3 regions of the Microbacterium deminutum genome follow, and region 3 is predicted to be linked to each of the others. Evidence: predicted binding sites of a transcription regulator. Region 3 holds the regulator's gene; each other region holds the start of a gene.
What was found. The regulator LexA, encoded in region 3, represses DNA repair genes until DNA is damaged. The targets are predictions, from matches to a motif close to TCGAACANNTGTTCGA.
Positions count from the first base shown of each region.

Region 1: ABD212_RS07755 (intein-containing Rv2578c family radical SAM protein) is a predicted target of LexA. The motif match lies at 2,380-2,395, and genes of this name have one in related genera.
Region 2: ABD212_RS17405 (LysM peptidoglycan-binding domain-containing protein) is a predicted target of LexA. The motif match lies at 2,715-2,730, and genes of this name have one in related genera.

Region 1 is NZ_BAAAOG010000002.1:324,432-330,366, forward strand. Features, by position in the region: gene ABD212_RS07745 (acyl-CoA dehydrogenase family protein) at 1-920, opposite strand, end outside; gene ABD212_RS07750 (M15 family metallopeptidase) at 1,104-2,282, opposite strand; gene ABD212_RS07755 (intein-containing Rv2578c family radical SAM protein) at 2,404-4,530, shown strand; gene ABD212_RS07760 (DEAD/DEAH box helicase) at 4,651-5,935, opposite strand, start outside.
Region 2 is NZ_BAAAOG010000010.1:90,715-96,649, forward strand. Features, by position in the region: gene galE (UDP-glucose 4-epimerase GalE) at 1-200, opposite strand, end outside; gene ABD212_RS17395 (hypothetical protein) at 533-826, shown strand; gene ABD212_RS17400 (patatin-like phospholipase family protein) at 928-2,526, opposite strand; gene ABD212_RS17405 (LysM peptidoglycan-binding domain-containing protein) at 2,910-3,683, shown strand; gene ABD212_RS17410 (hypothetical protein) at 3,842-4,276, opposite strand.
Region 3 is NZ_BAAAOG010000001.1:857,797-863,731, reverse strand. Features, by position in the region: gene ABD212_RS03800 (SseB family protein) at 1-267, opposite strand, end outside; gene priA (bifunctional 1-(5-phosphoribosyl)-5-((5-phosphoribosylamino)methylideneamino)imidazole-4-carboxamide isomerase/phosphoribosylanthranilate isomerase PriA) at 251-997, opposite strand; gene hisH (imidazole glycerol phosphate synthase subunit HisH) at 1,052-1,702, opposite strand; gene hisB (imidazoleglycerol-phosphate dehydratase HisB) at 1,699-2,310, opposite strand; gene ABD212_RS03780 (histidinol-phosphate transaminase) at 2,307-3,401, opposite strand; gene ABD212_RS03775 (LysM peptidoglycan-binding domain-containing protein) at 3,416-3,784, opposite strand; gene lexA (transcriptional repressor LexA) at 4,044-4,724, shown strand; gene ABD212_RS03765 (hypothetical protein) at 4,842-5,935, shown strand, end outside.

The sequences.
Region 1 (5,935 bases), on a different contig from region 3:
CGATCGGTGTACGCCCACAGCGCGTCGACGGTTGTCGCGACCTCTGCGAGGCGGAAGCGCGTGTTCTGGAAGTCGATGATCCGCTCGCCGAAGGCCTCGCGGTCCTTCGTGTACGCCATCGTCCACTTCAGCGCCGCCTCGGACGCCGCGGCGGCCGCCACACCGATCGAGAGTCGCTCGAGAGGCAGGTTCATGAGCAGCTGCAGGAAGCCCTGGCCTTCCTTCCCGCCGATGAGGTTCTCTTCCGGGACGAAGACGTCGCTGAACGAGAGCTCGGCGGTGTCGTGGCCGTGGAACCCCATCTTGTGGAGCTTCTTGCCATGGTCGAAGCCGTTCATGCCGTTCTCGATGAGGAGCAGGCTGAAGGCATCCGGGCGATTGCCCTCGCCGGTCTTCACGAACGTCACGATGACGTCCGCGGTCTTGCCGCTGGAGATGAAGGTCTTCGCGCCATTGACGATGAAGCCGCCTTCGACCTTCTTGGCGGTCGTCTTTATCCCACGGAGGTCGCTGCCCGCAGCCGGCTCGCTCATGGCGAGAGCGCCGAGGATCTCGCCCGTCGCCATGCCGGGGAGCCACTTCTCCTTCTGCTCCTGCGTGCCCATGTGGACCAGATACGGGATGGCGAGATCGTCCTGAATGCCGAAGGCACCGGCGAGTGAGCCGGCTCCAGCGGCGATCACCTCTTCGTTGATGATCGCGCGGAAGCGGTAGTCCTGGAGCATGCCGGCGCCGCCGAACTCCTCGGGGACCGGCAGGCCGATGAGGCCGGACTCGCCCGCGGCGAGCATCGTGGCACGGTCGATCTCGCCCTGGGCGTCCCACCGCTCGCGCGCCTCGTTCGTCACATAGCGCTTGATGAACTCCTTGACGACGTCGCGGAACGCCTCGTGGTCCTCGTCGTAGATGTCGCGCTCCATGTGCGCCTTCCTCTCGTCCTCGAGCGGCTCGCTCGCCGGCATGCGTGCGGGTTCTCGGTGCCTTCGACCCGGGTCGATGATACCCGTGCAACACATTCATACCGCTCGGTATGTGAGATTCGATCCTAACGATGACGGAACTGCGTCCCGCGGATTGTGGGATGCCGCAATGGGCGATCTCGGTCAGCCGATGTAGCTCGGCGCCGGATCGAGGCCGAAGAATTCCTCGAGCGTGTGCCATCCGCCGGTGTGGTAAGCCTCGGCCAACTGGGGCCCGATGAAGCGCACGTGCCACGGCTCGGCGAGGTAGCCGCTCGTCGACGTGTGGCCCGCCTCGTAGCGGACGATCCACCCGTACTCCCACGCGTGCGCAGCGATCCAGGCGCCCTGCGCTGATGCCGCGAGGTCGTCGAGCGTGCCGCACCCCCCGTTGCACGCGACGAGATCGGCGGCGATGCCGGACTGGTGCTCGCTGTACCCCGGGCGCGCGCTCACCATGTCGGCTCCCGCTGCTCCCCGTTCGGACACCTGGGCGCCGTAGGACGACTGCTGCGTCGAGTAGGCGCGGAATCCGCTCTCCATCGCTATCTCGCCGACGCCTGCTGTGCGCGCCGCGGCGACCATCGCGGTGAGGGCGGATGCGGCATCCGGTCTCAGGTACCCGCCCTCGAGACTGCGCACATCATCAGGCAGGACGAGCATGGCCGGGCGGAACTCCAGAGGGGTGAACGGGCGCCGCTTGTTGACGATGACCCAGGTGCGAGCCGGATCCGCGAGCGAGATGCACGGCGCGTTTCCGCCGACGACGGCGGCGCGGAACGCCTCGCCGCCGCCGGCCGCGGTGATGACCCCCTCGTTGTCGCCGGCGGCGAGAGCCTCACCCACCTCGGGCAGTGCGCAGATGTCGTGCGTCGCCTCGGCCTGCTCGACCTGCGGCACCGGCAGCGCGGCGACTGAGGGGAGCCGGGGCGGCGCGAACCTGGCGGATGCCGCCGTGCCCGAGCCGCTCACGGCCGGTGTCTCGGTCATCATGGCGGTCATCGCAGCGGATGAGCCCACGAGCAGGGCCCCTGCCGCGGCGAGTGCGACAGCGACCGCCGCTCGGGTGGCTCGGCGAGGCCGCGCATGGCGGGCGGGAGCGATCGGCGCGCTCAGCAGCTCCGCCGCACGCGCGTCATGACGGGTCGGCGGCACGGTCGGCTCTGACGCAGGTGACAGCGGGACGATGGGCAGGGGAAGCGTCGTCCGCGGGGGCTCCAGCGCGATCGGGGCCGATTCGAGCGCACGCCGTTCAGCCTCTTCGCGCAGCGCTCTCGCGGCACGTCGAGACGGGGGGGATTCGGGCGGTCGGGACACCGTCACGAACCCCATTCTTACCCGGTTGACAGCGCGTGGCGAGGGCTGCGGCATCCCGCTCCGTACTTCGTTCTACAGTGGGTGTGCCGCCCTTGACATCCGATAGAACATCTGTTCCCATGGATGCATGCGATGGCAGGGTCAGGAGCTGGGCGTGGCGGATGCCGAGGCCCTTCCTGGCCTCGAACGCCTCAACGGCCTGGTCCGCTCGGTCACGACACCGGAGTTCGCGGGCGTGACGTTCCACGAGGTCATGTGCAAGAGCGCGCTCAACCATGTTCCGGGTGCGTCAGCCATGCCGTTCGATTGGACGGTCAACCCGTATCGCGGATGCACGCATGCGTGCAGTTACTGCGTGAGTCCCGACACCCTGGTGATGACGGCTGAGGGCCGTCACCGTCCGATCAGCGAGCTCAACGTGGGCGACGAGATCATTGGAACAGAGCCGCAGGGCGCCTACCGCCGATACACGAAGACTCGCGTGAGTGCGAAGTGGTGGACGCGCAAGCGTGCCTACCGGGTCACGCTGGCGGACGGCACCGAACTCGTCGCGAGCGGTGACCACCGGTTTTTGACGGACCGCGGGTGGAAGCATGTGACGGGCTCGATGAGCGGGCAGACTCGGCGCCCCTACCTGACCATGAACCTGCGGCTTCAGGGTTTCGGCTTGACAGGGACGCCGGCATCCGACGCGGATTCTGTCGACCCGGCGTATCGGCGCGGGTACCTCGCCGGAATGATCCGCGGCGATGGGATGCTCTTTCATCGCGACTACACCGACGAACGCAGGACGCGGAGTATCCATCGCTTCCGCCTCGCTCTTGCCGACACAGCAGCGCTGGACCGGACGCGCGCGTTCCTCACAGACGAGGGTGTCGTGACGAATACCCGGCCGTTCGCGGGCGCCACGACGACCCGACGCGTGATCACCGCCATCCATACCGCTCGACGCGAAGACGTCGCGTGTATCGAAGGCCTGATCGAGACGCCTGCGGCGCGATCTGACTCGTGGCACGCGGGCTTCCTCGCCGGGATCTTCGACGCTGAAGGCTCCCACTCGCGGGGCGTGCTGCGAATCTCCAACAAAGATCCTCACGTGCTGCGCCTGGTGACCGACGCCCTTGAGTGGTATTCGATCCCGCACGTCTCCGAGCCGCCACGGCCGAACGGCGTGGTCGCTGTCCGGGTGCGAGGAGGCATCCCTTCGACACAGCGGTTCTTCCGCATTTCACAGCCGGCAATCACTCGCAAACTCGATATGACGGGGACGGCAATCAAGACGGTGGCCGACCTTCGCGTCGTGAGCGTCGAAGACCTCGGCACCGAGATCGACATGGTCGACATCACCACCGGCACCGGCGACTTCATCGCGAACGGAGTCATCAGCCACAATTGCTTCGCCCGCGGCACGCACGAGTACCTCGACCTCGATGCGGGGCACGACTTCGACTCGCAGATCGTCGTGAAGATCAATGTGGCCGACGTGCTGACGAAAGAGCTGCGGCGCGGCTCGTGGCAGCACGACGCCGTGATGCTCGGAACGAACACTGATCCGTACCAGCGCGCGGAGGGACGCTACCGGCTCATGCCCGGCATCGTGTCGGCGCTGACGGAGTCCGGCACCCCGTTCTCGATCCTGACGAAGGGGACGCTGCTTCGGCGGGACCTTCCGCTGCTGCAGGATGCCGCGGCATCCGTGCACGTTTCGCTGGCGATGTCGATCGCGGTCTTCGACGACGACCTGCAGCACAGCGTCGAGCCGGGCACGCCGTCGGCGACGGCCAGGCTGGAGACCGTGCGCGCGGCGACCGAGGCGGGGTTCCGCGTCACGGTGTTCCTGATGCCGATCCTGCCGCACCTCACCGACGCCATACCGGCGATCGACCACGCTCTCACGCGGATCAAGGAGGCAGGTGCGTCGCGGGTCGTGTACGGTGCGCTCCACCTTCGTCCCGGCGCGAAGCAGTGGTTCATGCAATGGCTGCAGCGCGAGCATCCGGAGCTCGTCTCTTCGTATCTGGGTCTGTACCCGGGGGTGTCGGCGAACGCGCCGAAGGCCTACCGATCGTGGCTGGCGAAGCGGGTCAGACCGCTGCTGCGCGTGCATCGCCTGGACGGCCATGCCGAGGACGATTCGAGCCGTCCGCGCAGTGCGGTGCCCGGGCTCGCGCTGAGATCGGCTGCGGTGCCGGCGACGGTGGTGACGACCTCGCGCGGACGAGCCGCGGCGGAGGACGAGGCGAGGCTGTTCTAGCGGCTCCGGCGCTGGCCCCGGAAGTCCCTCTGTCGAGCACACCAGGGTGCCCGCGGCGGCGCATCTACGCAGCGAGCCGCCCCGAGCCTGACGGACTCGGGGCGGTTCGATCGATGCGGACTACGCGGTGATCTCGGCAGCTGTCGGAACGCGACCGGCGAGCTCTTCGATCAGCTCGTCACCGAGGCGGACCTCGTCGAACGGCGCCTGGATCTCGGCGCGGTCGAGCATCTCCGTCATCCGGCGACGGCGCTGACGGGTGATGAGCGTCACGACCGTGCCGCTGCGGCCGGCGCGGCCGGTGCGGCCGGAGCGGTGCAGGTACGTCTTGTACTCGTCGGGCGCATCGGCCTGGATGACCAGATCGATGTCGTCGACATGGATGCCGCGGGCTGCGACATCCGTCGCCACCAGCACGTTGACACGTCCACTCGTCAGCTTCTCGAGGTTGCGCGTGCGCTTGGCCTGGTTGAGGTCGCCGTGCAGCGCGAGGGCCGGGATGCCGGCATCGTCGAACTGCTCGGCGAGCATCTCGGCGTAGGCGCGGGTGCGTGCGAAGACGAGCGTCTTGCCCTCGCGGTCGACGAGGCTGTCGAGGATCTCGGCCTTCTCGCGGTGCTCGATGACGAGGATGCGGTGGTCGATGGTGCTCGACTCCTGGTCCTCGCCGGCGACCTCGTAGACGGCGGGCTCGACCAGGAACTCATCCACCAGCGCCGCGACCTCGCGGTCGAGCGTCGCCGAGAAGAGGAGCTTCTGGCTTCCGTCCGCGGTGTGGCGGAGGATCCGCTGCACGGGCTCGAGGAATCCGAGCTCGCACATGTGATCTGCCTCGTCGATCACCGCAATGGTGACCTCGCGCAGGTCGAGCTTTCGCTGCTCGATGAGGTCTTCGATGCGGCCGGGCGTGCCGATGATGATGTCGACGCCCTTCTTGAGCGCACCCACCTGGCGGCCCTGGGGCACGCCGCCGTAGATCTGTGTCGTGAAGAGGCCCACACTGCGGGCGATCGGCTGGATCGTGCGGTCGATCTGCAGGGCGAGCTCGCGGGTCGGCGCCAGGATGATCGCCTTGGGCGCGCGGCCGAACTCGCGGCGCTGACCGGCCTGGGCGCGCAGCACGCTCTCGACGAGCGGAGCGCCGAAGGCGATCGTCTTGCCCGAGCCGGTGCGGCCGCGGGCGAGCACGTCCTTGCCCTCGAGGATCGACGGGATGGTCGCCGCCTGGATCGGGAATGGCGTGGCCGCCCCGAGGTCGGCGAGCGTGCGGACGATGTTCTCGCCGAGCCCGAGTGCCCCGAAGGTCACCTCGGAGACGCTCTCGGCTTGGATCGCCTCTGCTTGCAGACGATCGTGGACGACGTCGACGTGCTGCTCCTGCGCCGCGGTGCGGTCGGGACGCGCG
Region 2 (5,935 bases), on a different contig from region 3:
GCAAGGACTGCATCGTCGTTTCTGGCATCCATGATGACAAGAGGCACATCGCGACCCGTGATCTGTCGCACGCGGGCGATGGCGACTGCATTCGAGTTCGAGAGATCATCGACCACGACAACATCATGGCCCGCCTCGACCATTGCAATCGCGACATGAGACCCGATGTACCCGGCACCACCGATAAGCAACACGCGCATAGTCAGAGCCTAATCGGCCCATCACAACGACCCAGCGTGCGCAAATGCTGCACCGAAGGAGACGGCGAGCTCAACGACCGATTGCGCGAAGCGCGCGCGTGCCGCCGCGGAGGATGTCGCGCACGCCGTACGACGGCTGACTGTGATCCGTCGTTTCCCTTGCGAGAGCGACGGATGGCGGCGAGCATTGCGCCATGTCCACGCGGACTCTGGTAGCGCTCGAGAACGACGCCGATGCCGACGAAGTGGCTCGTGCGCTGTATGAATCCGGGGCCGAGTCGGTTACCACTCCCCAACCGGAACTACCCGATGTCGCCATTGCGACTTTCGACATGGACGACCTCGAGCCGAGGATCGCGTCCCTCCGTACGATCGCCGGGGTCAGCAAGGCCGAAGCCGACTCCTGGCATGATGCGTTTTCCGACTCAGCCGGAGACTTCGATCTCGGGATGCCCAGCCCCGCGGTGAACGAGGACTCGCCAGAAGACCGAATCCCGATTGTCCATCCTCTCGCGGGCGGCCGCGGCCTACGCCCGGAGCCTCGCCTGCCACCGCCGATGTTCGCGCGCGACGAGCACCGCGAGGGTGGCCCGCACACCGATGTCATCTGTCAAACCCAGCGTTGAGAAACGGCGATCCGCTCGTCGTGATGAAGTCGGGATCGCCTCACACTTGGCTGCGGATGCGCGGGACATCGAGGATGAGTTGACGACGAGAGGCGTGTCGCTTACACGTTTTGCGCGACTTCGCCTCGGCGCGCTGATGAGACGGCAGCGGTTGCGGCGACCTCAGCTTCTTCCTGGGAGTGCACGGGCAGGTCGGTCGACGGTTCGCTCACGACCACCGCAGATTTGCGCGCATCGGGCCGGCGCCTACTCGGAACGATCATTTCCTCGAACCATGCACGCTCGGGGAGGACCACGTCCGTCCCTAATATCGCGTGGCATGACACCAGCGCGCTCACGTACCCGTGAATGAGGAGCTGAACCGTGGCAGCCTCGCCGATCCGGCTAAGTTTCGTGCGCGTGCCAGACGATCCAATTGCGATCTTGTCGAGGTAACCCGAGAGGCTGCTTTCGCCCAGGGTCTTTGCCAGCCCCTTCGCCCGTTCCTTGATATCCTCGTCGAGGGAACTGCAGAGAGTCCGCGCGGCCGCCCCGGTCGAGAATGCGATATCGATGACAGCGACCTGGCCTTCGTCCGCGCTTGATTTCAGAGCGTCCAGTCGCGGTGCGACAGTGTTTTCGTACATGACACCGAAGATCCGCATGAGACTGTGAATGTTTCGTGCGGGCCACCACCCCTGAATGCGCCGAACGCGTCGCGGAGCCGAAGCGTTGACGATGATCTTGCGCGCGACGGGTGTCGTGGCGCCAAAATCGTGAATCATGCTCAAAGGACGCGTGGAGTCCTCGAACCAGTCGGTGCCCAAGTTGTTGTATACGCCTCCGTCGGCTAACACGATTTTCGGGGGACGCACGGGTTCCTCCCCACCCCGCAGGCCCAATCTTTTCGTTCCTAGGCTTAATGGGGGGAATATCGCAGGAAATGCGGCTGACGCGTAGATCACCCGTGCCAAATCAATTTCCGGTTCGCAAGTTCCAAAGGCGGGCGAGGTCAGTCGTCGGGCAGACATGTAGAACGGGCGCCCGGAGACCAACTCGGTGGCACAAAAGATGTGTTGCACTCCCTCGTCGGAAATGTCTGCCAACCGCGTTCCGCGAATCTCCTTTGTCCGGGCCGCCTTATCCTTCCCGCGCAGCGATTCGTCCGTGAACACGTGCGCAAGAAATGCGCTATATGCGCTTATCTGGATTGCCTTGCGACTGAGCATGAAGATCACGAATAGGAACACGACGTAGGACAGCACCGCTACCATGATTATCCACCAAAGCGATACGGCTTCCGTTAAACCTCCCTCGCCTGAGAGAAGTCCATCGATTACGACAAAAGACCCCATAGAGACGACGAAGCCCACCGTAAGTCCGACCCAATAGCCAACACCTGGCAAGAAGAAGGTCCCTTCATTCGCAATTCTCCTCGCCGCGCGGCCGATGACCGACCTCACTCGCTCAGGAGAGGCAGTACTGAAGTCACCCAGCAACGCAAGAATTGCATTCGTGATCGATCCCCCGGACACGGAAGAAATGAGTCGGACCCGCCGATTGGCCCTCGAGTCCGCGAGGTAGAGGACGACGCCCAGCGAGAAGAGCGTCGCCCTTAGACCACCGCCTGAAATTGCAACCCCGATAGAGTCATCTGGGCGGACAGCATTATCGTGCACCCCATTCCCCATATCCCACAGAGTAGGCTTCGAGTTGCCCATCAGCAATGGCCGGGCAATTCAGGTCCTCCGAGACTCCCAGCCCGATCGGAATTTCGCGCGGCCCGTCGGCTGCTCGCCAGTGGTTGCTCAATTGCGGCTGGGGAATTCCAAGGATTCCGACGTCAGTCCGTCCGCAGCCGGCCCGACGCGCTCGACGTCCGAAAGCTCGATTGTGTTCTCCCCGATCGTCGAAAACACGTGCGACTGCACTCACGCCGCCTCTCCTCGCGGCCGGGTGCGACATCTCATCGCCTCCGATGAAAGGCGCGGATGCGGGTGGCTCATCGGTCGTCTCCGGGGCGGGTGTCGCCTCGTTCTCGCTCTGGAAATGCATCTGTGGAGAGTTCTCGTGCGATACCCCACGGCATGCGAGGCTTGCGCTGATGAACCGCACAGCCAAGGTCACCGCCGCGGTGTCCGCCGTAGCCATTGTGAGTTTGCTTGCCCTCGCTGCGCCCGCGGTCGCCGGGACGGTGACCGAACTGGCGTCCTGGCCCATGTTCCGCGCACAGGCGGAGCCGAAGGCCGACCCGACCCCGACGAACGAGCACGCCGCCGGGGCTCGCGCGGCCGATGAGAAGGACGGCCCGGTCTACCTGGGTGACGGGATCAGTCGCCCGGCGGGCGGTCCCGGCAACTGCACGACCAGCGCCTTCATCAACATCACCGGGTCCGACAACAGCCCGTCCTACGGCAAGCTGCTGGGTGAGCTGACCGACATGGGCGCAACCGAATACGCGGACGGGCCGGTCGGCTACACCGCCGATGGCCTGATCGAGACCTACACCGTTCAACCAAACGACTCCCTGATCAGCATTGGCGAGCGGTTCTGCGTCGACTACGTCACGGTCGGGTCCTACAACCACCGGTTCGGGTCGACCGCCATCCAGCCTGGCGATGTCCTCGTGCTGCGCCCGGATCCGTCCGTGCCGTGGTTCGACTACTCCTCACCTCGAGACGCCCCGGGCGGGTTCGTGACCGCGACGTACCGGGAAGCGATCGGCAAGATGCGCACCGCCGCTGTCCATGGCGACCTGGTAGCTGCTCGCGATGTCTGGGACAGCTACCTCGCGGACGTCATGGGCCCGACCGCCGCAGTCGTCGGGCAGGCGATCAGCGACAGCAACGTCACGCTGTTACGGAAGATGTTCCCGTAACCCCTGTCAGCATGCCGAGAGATCGCCGCGATCGCGGGTGCGCGTAAGGCCCCACGGAGCCTTTCGGTCGCGGCAACCTCGGATCAGTGTGACCTCGAAGCCACCGACGCCCCCGCTTACTTGACGCCCGAAGCCGGTCCCTCATAGTGCGAAGGGCGTCAGTTTTCGCGGATCCACTCGTCGCTGCCTGATAGGCGGACCCACTGTTGGCGCGGCCCCTCCCACTCCCGGGCGACATCCGTGAGCCACAGCGTCGAGTCTGGTGCCCATCCGCCGATCACCGTGGCGTACTCCGCGTCGATCGCGATGAGGGTCGTCGCGGCGCAGAGGTAGGCGAAGGTGGTGAGGTGGACGGCATCCCATTCTTCGGCGATGCGCGGCCAATCCGGGATGAGCCAGCGTCCATCGCGTCCCGTGACCCGAAACCAGTCGTGACGACGGGATGCCGTGACCGCGAGCGGGTACGCGCGACACAGTTCTGCCCAGTCGTGGCGGGAACTGATCTCCAGTTCCCGGCCGGTACCGCGGACCGGGATAACGGTAGCGGCGTCCCATCCGGCCGAATCCTCGACCAGTTCTAGTGCGTCCTTCACGCGCCCTCTCGTGCTCAGGATCGTTTGCGGCACCGACCACCACGTGCCTGACCAGTTCGCGTGCGGGTCCCGTGGACGTTCGCTCTCGGCACGGCGCTCCTCGTCGCGTTGCGCTCGGTCCCAATCCACGAGGACACTTCGCGCGCCTGACGGGAGTGGCGACGTATCCCCTTCTGCGCGCCAGTCTGCGGCCCACTGCTCTACGCCCCGTGCCGCATTCCATCCGGCTGCGGTGGTCGACGACAGGATTGCCTCGGCGACCTCGTGCAACGCTGCGGCGACCTCGCGGAGTCTCGCGACGACGTCCTCGCCGTCGGGCTCTTGCCAGCACCGCGCGGAATCGACCGTTGCACGCAACGCCGCCACCACCGCCAGATCGTCGGTGAGCTCCCCGTCGAGTTTTTGGAGCCTGGCGACAAGATCGGCCGGCGCGTACGTCGGTATCTCCGGTGGCTCCCTTGGTCCTCCGGGTGGGAGCACAACCGAGACACCATGCCCCGCCCCGTACCCAAGCCAGAACACCATCTGCCGAATGTCTGGGTCGAGAGCCATCGCATACTCCAGGCACAGTCGTCGCCCGCGAGAGCCACTGAGTAGGGCGTTCGCGGCCGCACTCACAGTTCCGCCCGCCACACCACAACAATGCCCGACAGGGCGCTAGCGGACCACCAAAGCAAGTCTGCTCGACGCTGATCGTGGCCGCAGGTTGAGGGGCCACCTTCGCCGGTGAGCCGGTCGATGATGGAACAGGGACGACACAGACCTCGCACCGCGGTGTTGCGCCAGCTCTGGCGCCCGTATAACCCGGACGGTGAAATGCTCGATGCGCGCGGGACTCTCGGGCGGCGTCAACGCTTCTCGGCTCGAACCCGCTCGTTGTTCTTTTGTTGATCACATATGGGTAAGAGCGGGCCCAGACGAGTCCAGACGTCCGGTAGCATCGAAGTTCATCAAGGGGCAGAAGTCCCAGGTGGATACAGGTGAGTCGAGACGTATGTCTCGCGGAAGCCGCCTCCGGACAGCGGGCGGAGGAGCCCGTTCGTAATGAATAGGTCAAAGGGTTCGATTCCCTTAGGTGGCTCCGCATTCACCTGTCACACGGGCTTCGTCTGATTCCGGAAGGGATCAGGAAGTGGCCGACTGGACATTTGAAGGACACCTTCGGCGTTCGGACCGGGCCCGCTCCGCCGTTACATGGTTCTGCTCGCGATCCTTCAGCCGTGCGGGCACTCATGGCGGCGTAGGGTCCTCGTGTGCGCAGTCGGGGGTTGTTGCTGGCCATCTCGGTCGCTCAGCTTGCCGTGGGCGTGACGGGTCAGGTCGTGGCCATTCGCCAGGGTCGATCCTTCGACATCTTTCGATGGCATGGTGACCCGAGGCGCGTCGCGAAGGACTCGTGGTTCCTGGGGACGGGGCTATCGGCCCCAATCCCCATGATGGCCGTCCACGCGTGCGCTATCGCGGTTCTCGGGATGCGACCGAGCCGGCGTGCCGCGGGCACGCTGGGCACACTGGGGGCCGCCATGACGGCCGGCTACCTGATCGAGAACCAGTTCCGCACCGCGATGCGGCACCCGGGCCATGATCGCGTCGTCCCCATGGTTGGTGGCGGGGGATTCCTGTTTGCCGTAGTCATGGCGGTCATCGGACTGCGCGAGG
Region 3 (5,935 bases):
CTGGGTCTTGTCGACCACGAGCCCGTCTGCGCCGACGCCTTCATCGCCTTTCGCCGCGACCAGCGGGATCAGCAGCCGCGCCGTGCGGTAGGCGTCGATGACCTCGGTCTGCCCCGCGGCGCTCCCTCGCTGTGCGGTGAGCGCGGCCAGCAGGCGCGGGTCGGCCGAGCCGTCGTCGCCCGCGTGCGGGTTGGGCTCGAAGACGCGACCCTCCCACGGGACCCCGGCGGAGTCGCCCTGCGCGTGCGGATCAGTGTCCGGCGACATCCAGTGCCTCGGCGAGCGTGAACGCGCCCGCGTAGAGCGCCTTGCCCACGATCGCGCCCTCGACGCCGAGCGGCACCAGGTCGCGCAGGGCGATGATGTCGTCGAGGCTCGACACGCCGCCCGACGCGACGACGGGCTTGGTGGTGCGGGAGGTGATCTCGCGCAGCAGGTCGAGGTTCGGACCCTGCAGTGTGCCGTCCTTGGTCACGTCGGTGACCACGTAACGGCTGCATCCCGCCTCTTCGAGGCGCTCGAGCACCGCCCACAGGTCGCCGCCCTCCTGCGTCCAGCCGCGCGCGGCGAGCGTGGTGCCGCGCACATCGAGGCCGACGGCGATCACATCGCCGTATCGTCCGATGACGTCTGCCGCCCACTCCGGGTTCTCCAGCGCCGCGGTGCCGAGGTTGATGCGCGACGCACCGCTCTCGAGCGCCTCCTCGAGGCTGCGATCGTCACGGATGCCGCCCGACACCTCCACCTGCACCCCCCGCACCTGGCGGATCACCCGGCGCAGCACACCGGTGTTGCTGCCGCGTCCGAAGGCCGCATCGAGGTCGACCAGGTGGATCCAGTCGGCACCTTGGCGCGCGAAGTCGAGTGCGGCGTCGACGGGATCCCCGTAGTTGGTCTCGCTCCCCGCCTCGCCTTGCGTGAGGCGCACGGCCTTGCCGTCCGCGACGTCGACGGCGGGCAGCAGGATCAGTTCGGGCGTTGACGCGAAATCGTTCATGGCTCCTCGTGCCGACAGATCACGAAGGCAGACGCTCCCGAAGATGGCACGAGTTCAGAGAGTAGCCCTGCCGAGCCCGTCGATCCAATTCGCGAGCAGGCGGATGCCGGCATCCCCTGACTTCTCAGGATGGAACTGCGTCGCCGACAGCGGACCGTTCTCGACGGCCGCGAGGAACGGCTCGCCGTAGTCGCACCAGGTCAGAACGGGCTGCGGGAAGGGCGGCACGACGTCGAGCAGCCACTTCTGAGCGCCGAAAGAGTGGACGAAGTAGAACCGCTCCTCCTCGATCCCACGGAACAGGCGTGAGCCGTCACCGGCGCGGACCGTGTTCCATCCCATGTGGGGCAGGACGGGCGCGTCCAGCTCCGTCACCACCCCCGGCCACTCGCCGAGCCCCTCGGTGTCGACGCCGCGCTCCACTCCGCGCTCGAACAGCACCTGCATGCCCACGCAGATGCCGAGGACGGGACGCCCCCCGGCGAGCCGGCGATCGATGAGCTGATCGGCGCGGCTGGCGCGAAGGGCCTCCATGACGGCGCGGAACGCCCCCACGCCCGGGACGACGAGACCGTCGGCCTCGAGGACGAGTGCCCGATCGGACGTCAGTCGGGCGTCGGCCCCGGCCGCGTCGAGCGCTTTGACGGCGGAGTGGACGTTGCCCGAGCCGTAGTCGAGGACCGCGACGAGCGGTTTCGAGCTCACAGAGCGCCCTTGGTGCTCGGGATGCCTTCGACCAGCGGGTCGAGAGCCTTGGCCTGCCGGAAGGCACGGGCGAATGCCTTGTACTCGGCCTCGGCGATGTGGTGGGGGTCGCGCCCCGAGACGACGCGCACGTGGACCGTCAGCGCCGCGTTGAACGCGATGGCCTCGAACGTGTGGCGCACCAGCGAACCGGTGAAGTGGCCGCCGATCAGGTGGTGCTCGAAACCGGCCGGCTCGCCGGAGTGGACGAGATACGGACGTCCACTGATGTCGACGACCGCCTGCGCCAGTGCCTCGTCGAGCGGCACGAGAGCGTCGCCGTAGCGCGAGATCCCCACCTTGTCGCCGAGGGCCTCGCCGATCGCCTGTCCGAGCACGATCGCGACATCCTCGACCGTGTGATGGGCGTCGATGTCGGTGTCGCCCGACGCGCGGACCGTGAGATCGGTGAGCGAGTGCTTCGCGAAGGCGGTCAGGAGGTGATCGAAGAACGGCACTGTGGTGTCGACATGGCTGCGTCCAGCGCCGTCCAGATCGAGCTCCAGCTCGACCGTGGACTCGCTCGTCGCTCGGTGGATCGATGCGATGCGAGCGGCCGAACGGGTCATGATCGGGAGTCTATCGAGGCGAGTGCGTCGAGGAACGCGGTCGTCTCGATGTCGGTTCCCGCGGTCACGCGCAGGTGATGCGGGATTCCGACGTCGCGGATCAGCACGCCCCGGTCGTACAGCTGCTGCCAGATCGCAGCAGGGTCGTTGACACCGCCGAACAGCACGAAATTCGTCGACGAGTCATGGGGCTCGTATCCCAGTGCGGGCAGGGTCGCCGAGATGCGATCCCGCTGGGCGACGATCTCATCCACCATCCGCAGCATCGTGAGGGCGTGACGAAGCGCCGCCGTCGCCGCAGCCTGTGTCAGCGTGCTCAGGTGATACGGCAGGCGCACGAGCCGCAGCGCGTCGATGACCGCGGCGTCGGCGGCGAGATACCCGACCCGCGCGCCCGCGAAAGCGAACGCCTTGCTCATCGTGCGCGAGACGATGAGCCGCTCGCGGCCCGGAAGCAGTGCGAGGGCCGACGGCTCGCTGCGCGGAGCGAACTCCTGGTACGCCTCGTCGACGACCACCACTCCGTGCGTCGCCTCGTAGACGGCCTCGATGACGTCGAGGGGCATCGGGGTTCCGGTGGGGTTGTTCGGTGCACAGAGGAAGACGACGTCGGGTGCCGTCGCCGCGACCTGGGCTGCCGCGCTCCCGGCGTCGACGGTGAAGTCGTGGGATCGCGTTCCCGCCGTCCAGGCCGCGCCGGTGCCCCGCGTGATGATCGGATACATCGAATACGTCGGCGCGAAGCCGAATGCGGTCCGCCCGGGCCCCGCGAAGGCCTGCAGGACATGCTGCAGAACCTCGTTCGAGCCGTTCGCCGCCCAGATCTCGTCGCGCGTGAGGCCGAACCCGAGGTAGTCGGCGAAACCCTCTCGCAGGGCGGTGAACTCGCGGTCGGGGTAGCGGTTCACCTCCTGCAGCGCCACGGCGACGGCATCCAGGATGTCGTCGGCGACGTCTTCGGGCATCGGGTGCGTGTTCTCGTTCACGTTCAACGCGACCGGCAGAGATGCCTGTGGCGCGCCGTACGGAGTCTGACCGCGCAGATCGTCGCGGAGGGGCAGGTCGTCGAGGCGAGCGCTCACCCGTCCCATGGTAGGGCGAACGCTCAGCGGCCCGCTGAGTACTCCGCCGGGATCGCCAGACGCTGTCCCGCCGCGATCGTCACGCCGTCGAGCGCGTTGAGTCGCACGATGGCGTCCACGACATCCCGGGGGTCGGCGCTCGGCGCGACTTCTTCGGCGATCGACCAGAGCGAGTCACCCCGCGAGACGACGACGGTGGCGAACGAGCCCGCGGGCGATCCGCTGTCTCTCGATGCCAGGGCCGCACCGCCGCCCACGATCGCAAGGCTCAGCGCGATCACGGCGGGCAGCGCAGCAGCCGCCGCGAGCACTCGCCGGCCGCGTACGGTGAGCCGCAGGCGGGTCGCCGGCAGACCGGTCGCGGTGGATGCGGTGATGCCGATTGCGCTCATGGGGTCCTCCTGCAGGTGGGGAGAGGTTCGCATCCGCCACTCGGCCGGGAACAGCGGATGCGAATCTCTCTTCCGAAGTTATATTCGAAGTTGTAGACTGTCAACTGGCGATCCGGATCAGGATTCCTCGAACGCGACACGCGGGGAGCCTCCCGCAGAGCCGCGTCGATACCGGATACGGTTTCGATACCGACACCCCACCACGGGCCTCCGACATTCGAAGACCGATGCCCCCCAAGCGGGAGACAGGAGCAGGACCATGAGCGAGGCGAACGGCCGCGAAAAGCCCCAGACGCGCCGGCGCAAGAGCCTGAGCGACAAGCAGCTCGCGATCCTCGAGGTGATCCAGCGCTCCATCGCCCGCTACGGCTACCCGCCGAGCATGCGCGAGATCGGGGATGCCGTCGGCTTGAAATCCCTCTCGAGCGTCACGCACCAGCTCAACCAGCTCGAGCTCAGCGGCTACCTCCGCCGCGACGCCGGCAAGACCCGCGCGATGGAGGTCCTCATCGACCTGCCCGGGGTCTCGACCGAGAACCCCGCCGACAGCGGTCCGGCCGTCGGGGACGCGGCCATGGTGCCGCTGGTGGGACGGATCGCGGCAGGCGTCCCGATCACGGCCGAGCAGCAGGTGGAGGAGATCTTCCCGCTCCCCCGTCAGCTCGTGGGCAAGGGCGACCTCTTCATGCTGAAGGTCTCCGGCGAGTCCATGATCGATGCCGCCATCTGCGACGGCGACTGGGTCGTGATCCGCTCGCAGGCGACGGCCGACAACGGCGACATCGTCGCGGCGATGCTCGACGGCGAGGCGACGGTGAAGACGTTCCGCCAGCGCGACGGACACACGTGGCTGCTCCCCCGCAACTCCGCATTCGAGCCGATCCTCGGCGACGAGGCCGTGGTGCTGGGCAAAGTCGTGGCGGTGCTGCGCGCGGTGTGAGGCCCCGCGACTCGCTCCTCCTCGCAGCTCCATCCGGCGCGCTTGTCGCCCGCTGGGGGTGATGCTGTTTCCGGCTGGTGCGCCACAATGAGTGACATCCGGCTATAAGGGGGCCTCATGAGCGAGCCAGACACCGTCGACCTGGAAGCGGAACTCACCGCCCTGCGGGTCGAGAACGAAGCCCTCCGGACCGGCCAGGCGGTCCCGCCGGACGAGGTCGCGCCGGCGGCAGCCGCCCGCGCCGGCTGGTGGCGCGCGCTGCTCTCCGCGGTCTGCATCGTCGTGGCCGCCATCCTGGTCCCGGTGTCGATCGTCGGCGCCTGGGCGCGAGTGCAGCTCGTCGATGAGGACACGTTCGTCGCCACCCTGGCACCTCTCGTCGGCGACCCGGCAGTGCAGGACATGATCATCGACGAGTCCATGCAGGCGATCAGGGCGCAGGTCGACTTCCAGCAGATCACCTCCGACGTGTTCGACGGCATCGCGGGACTCGGGTTGCCGCCGCGTGCCGCCGACGCGCTCAAGCGGCTCGAGCAGCCCGCGGCCAACGGCCTCGAGAGCCTCGTCACCACGACCGTCACGCGGGTCGTCCGCTCCGACGCGTTCGCGGAGGTATGGGCCACCGCTACGCGAGCCGCCCACCGCGCGCTGGTGGGGGTGTCGACGTCGGATGGCGGCGGTCTGGTCGTCCAGACCGATCAGGGAGTCGGCATCCAGCTGGGCGCGGTGGTCGAGCGCGTCAAGCAGAATCTGATCGATGCCGGTGTCGGCGTCGCGCAGCTGATACCGACCATCGACAAGGTCGTCATCATCGGCTCGGGCGAGAACCTGACGGCGATCCGCACCGGTTACGCTCTCGCGACGACGCTGGGCTATTGGCTGCCGTTCATCACCCTCGCGCTGTTCGGGTTGGGGATCCTGATCGCCCGCCGCCGCAGCACAGCGGTCCTCGGCACCGGCATCGGGTTCGCCGTCGGCGGCGCGGCGCTTGCGATAGGCCTGTCGATCGGCGCGACCGTGGTCGGCATCAGCGCGGGCTCGCTCGGCCTGTCCGCCGCCGCTCTGGAGGTCATCTACGAGCAGCTGATCGGCAACATGACCCAGACCTCGCTCGTCATCGTGTTCCTCGGTGTGTTCATCGCGGTGCTCGGCTGGGTCATGGGCCGGTCCCGCGCGGCACGCGGACTGCGACGGTCCATCGACGGCATGAA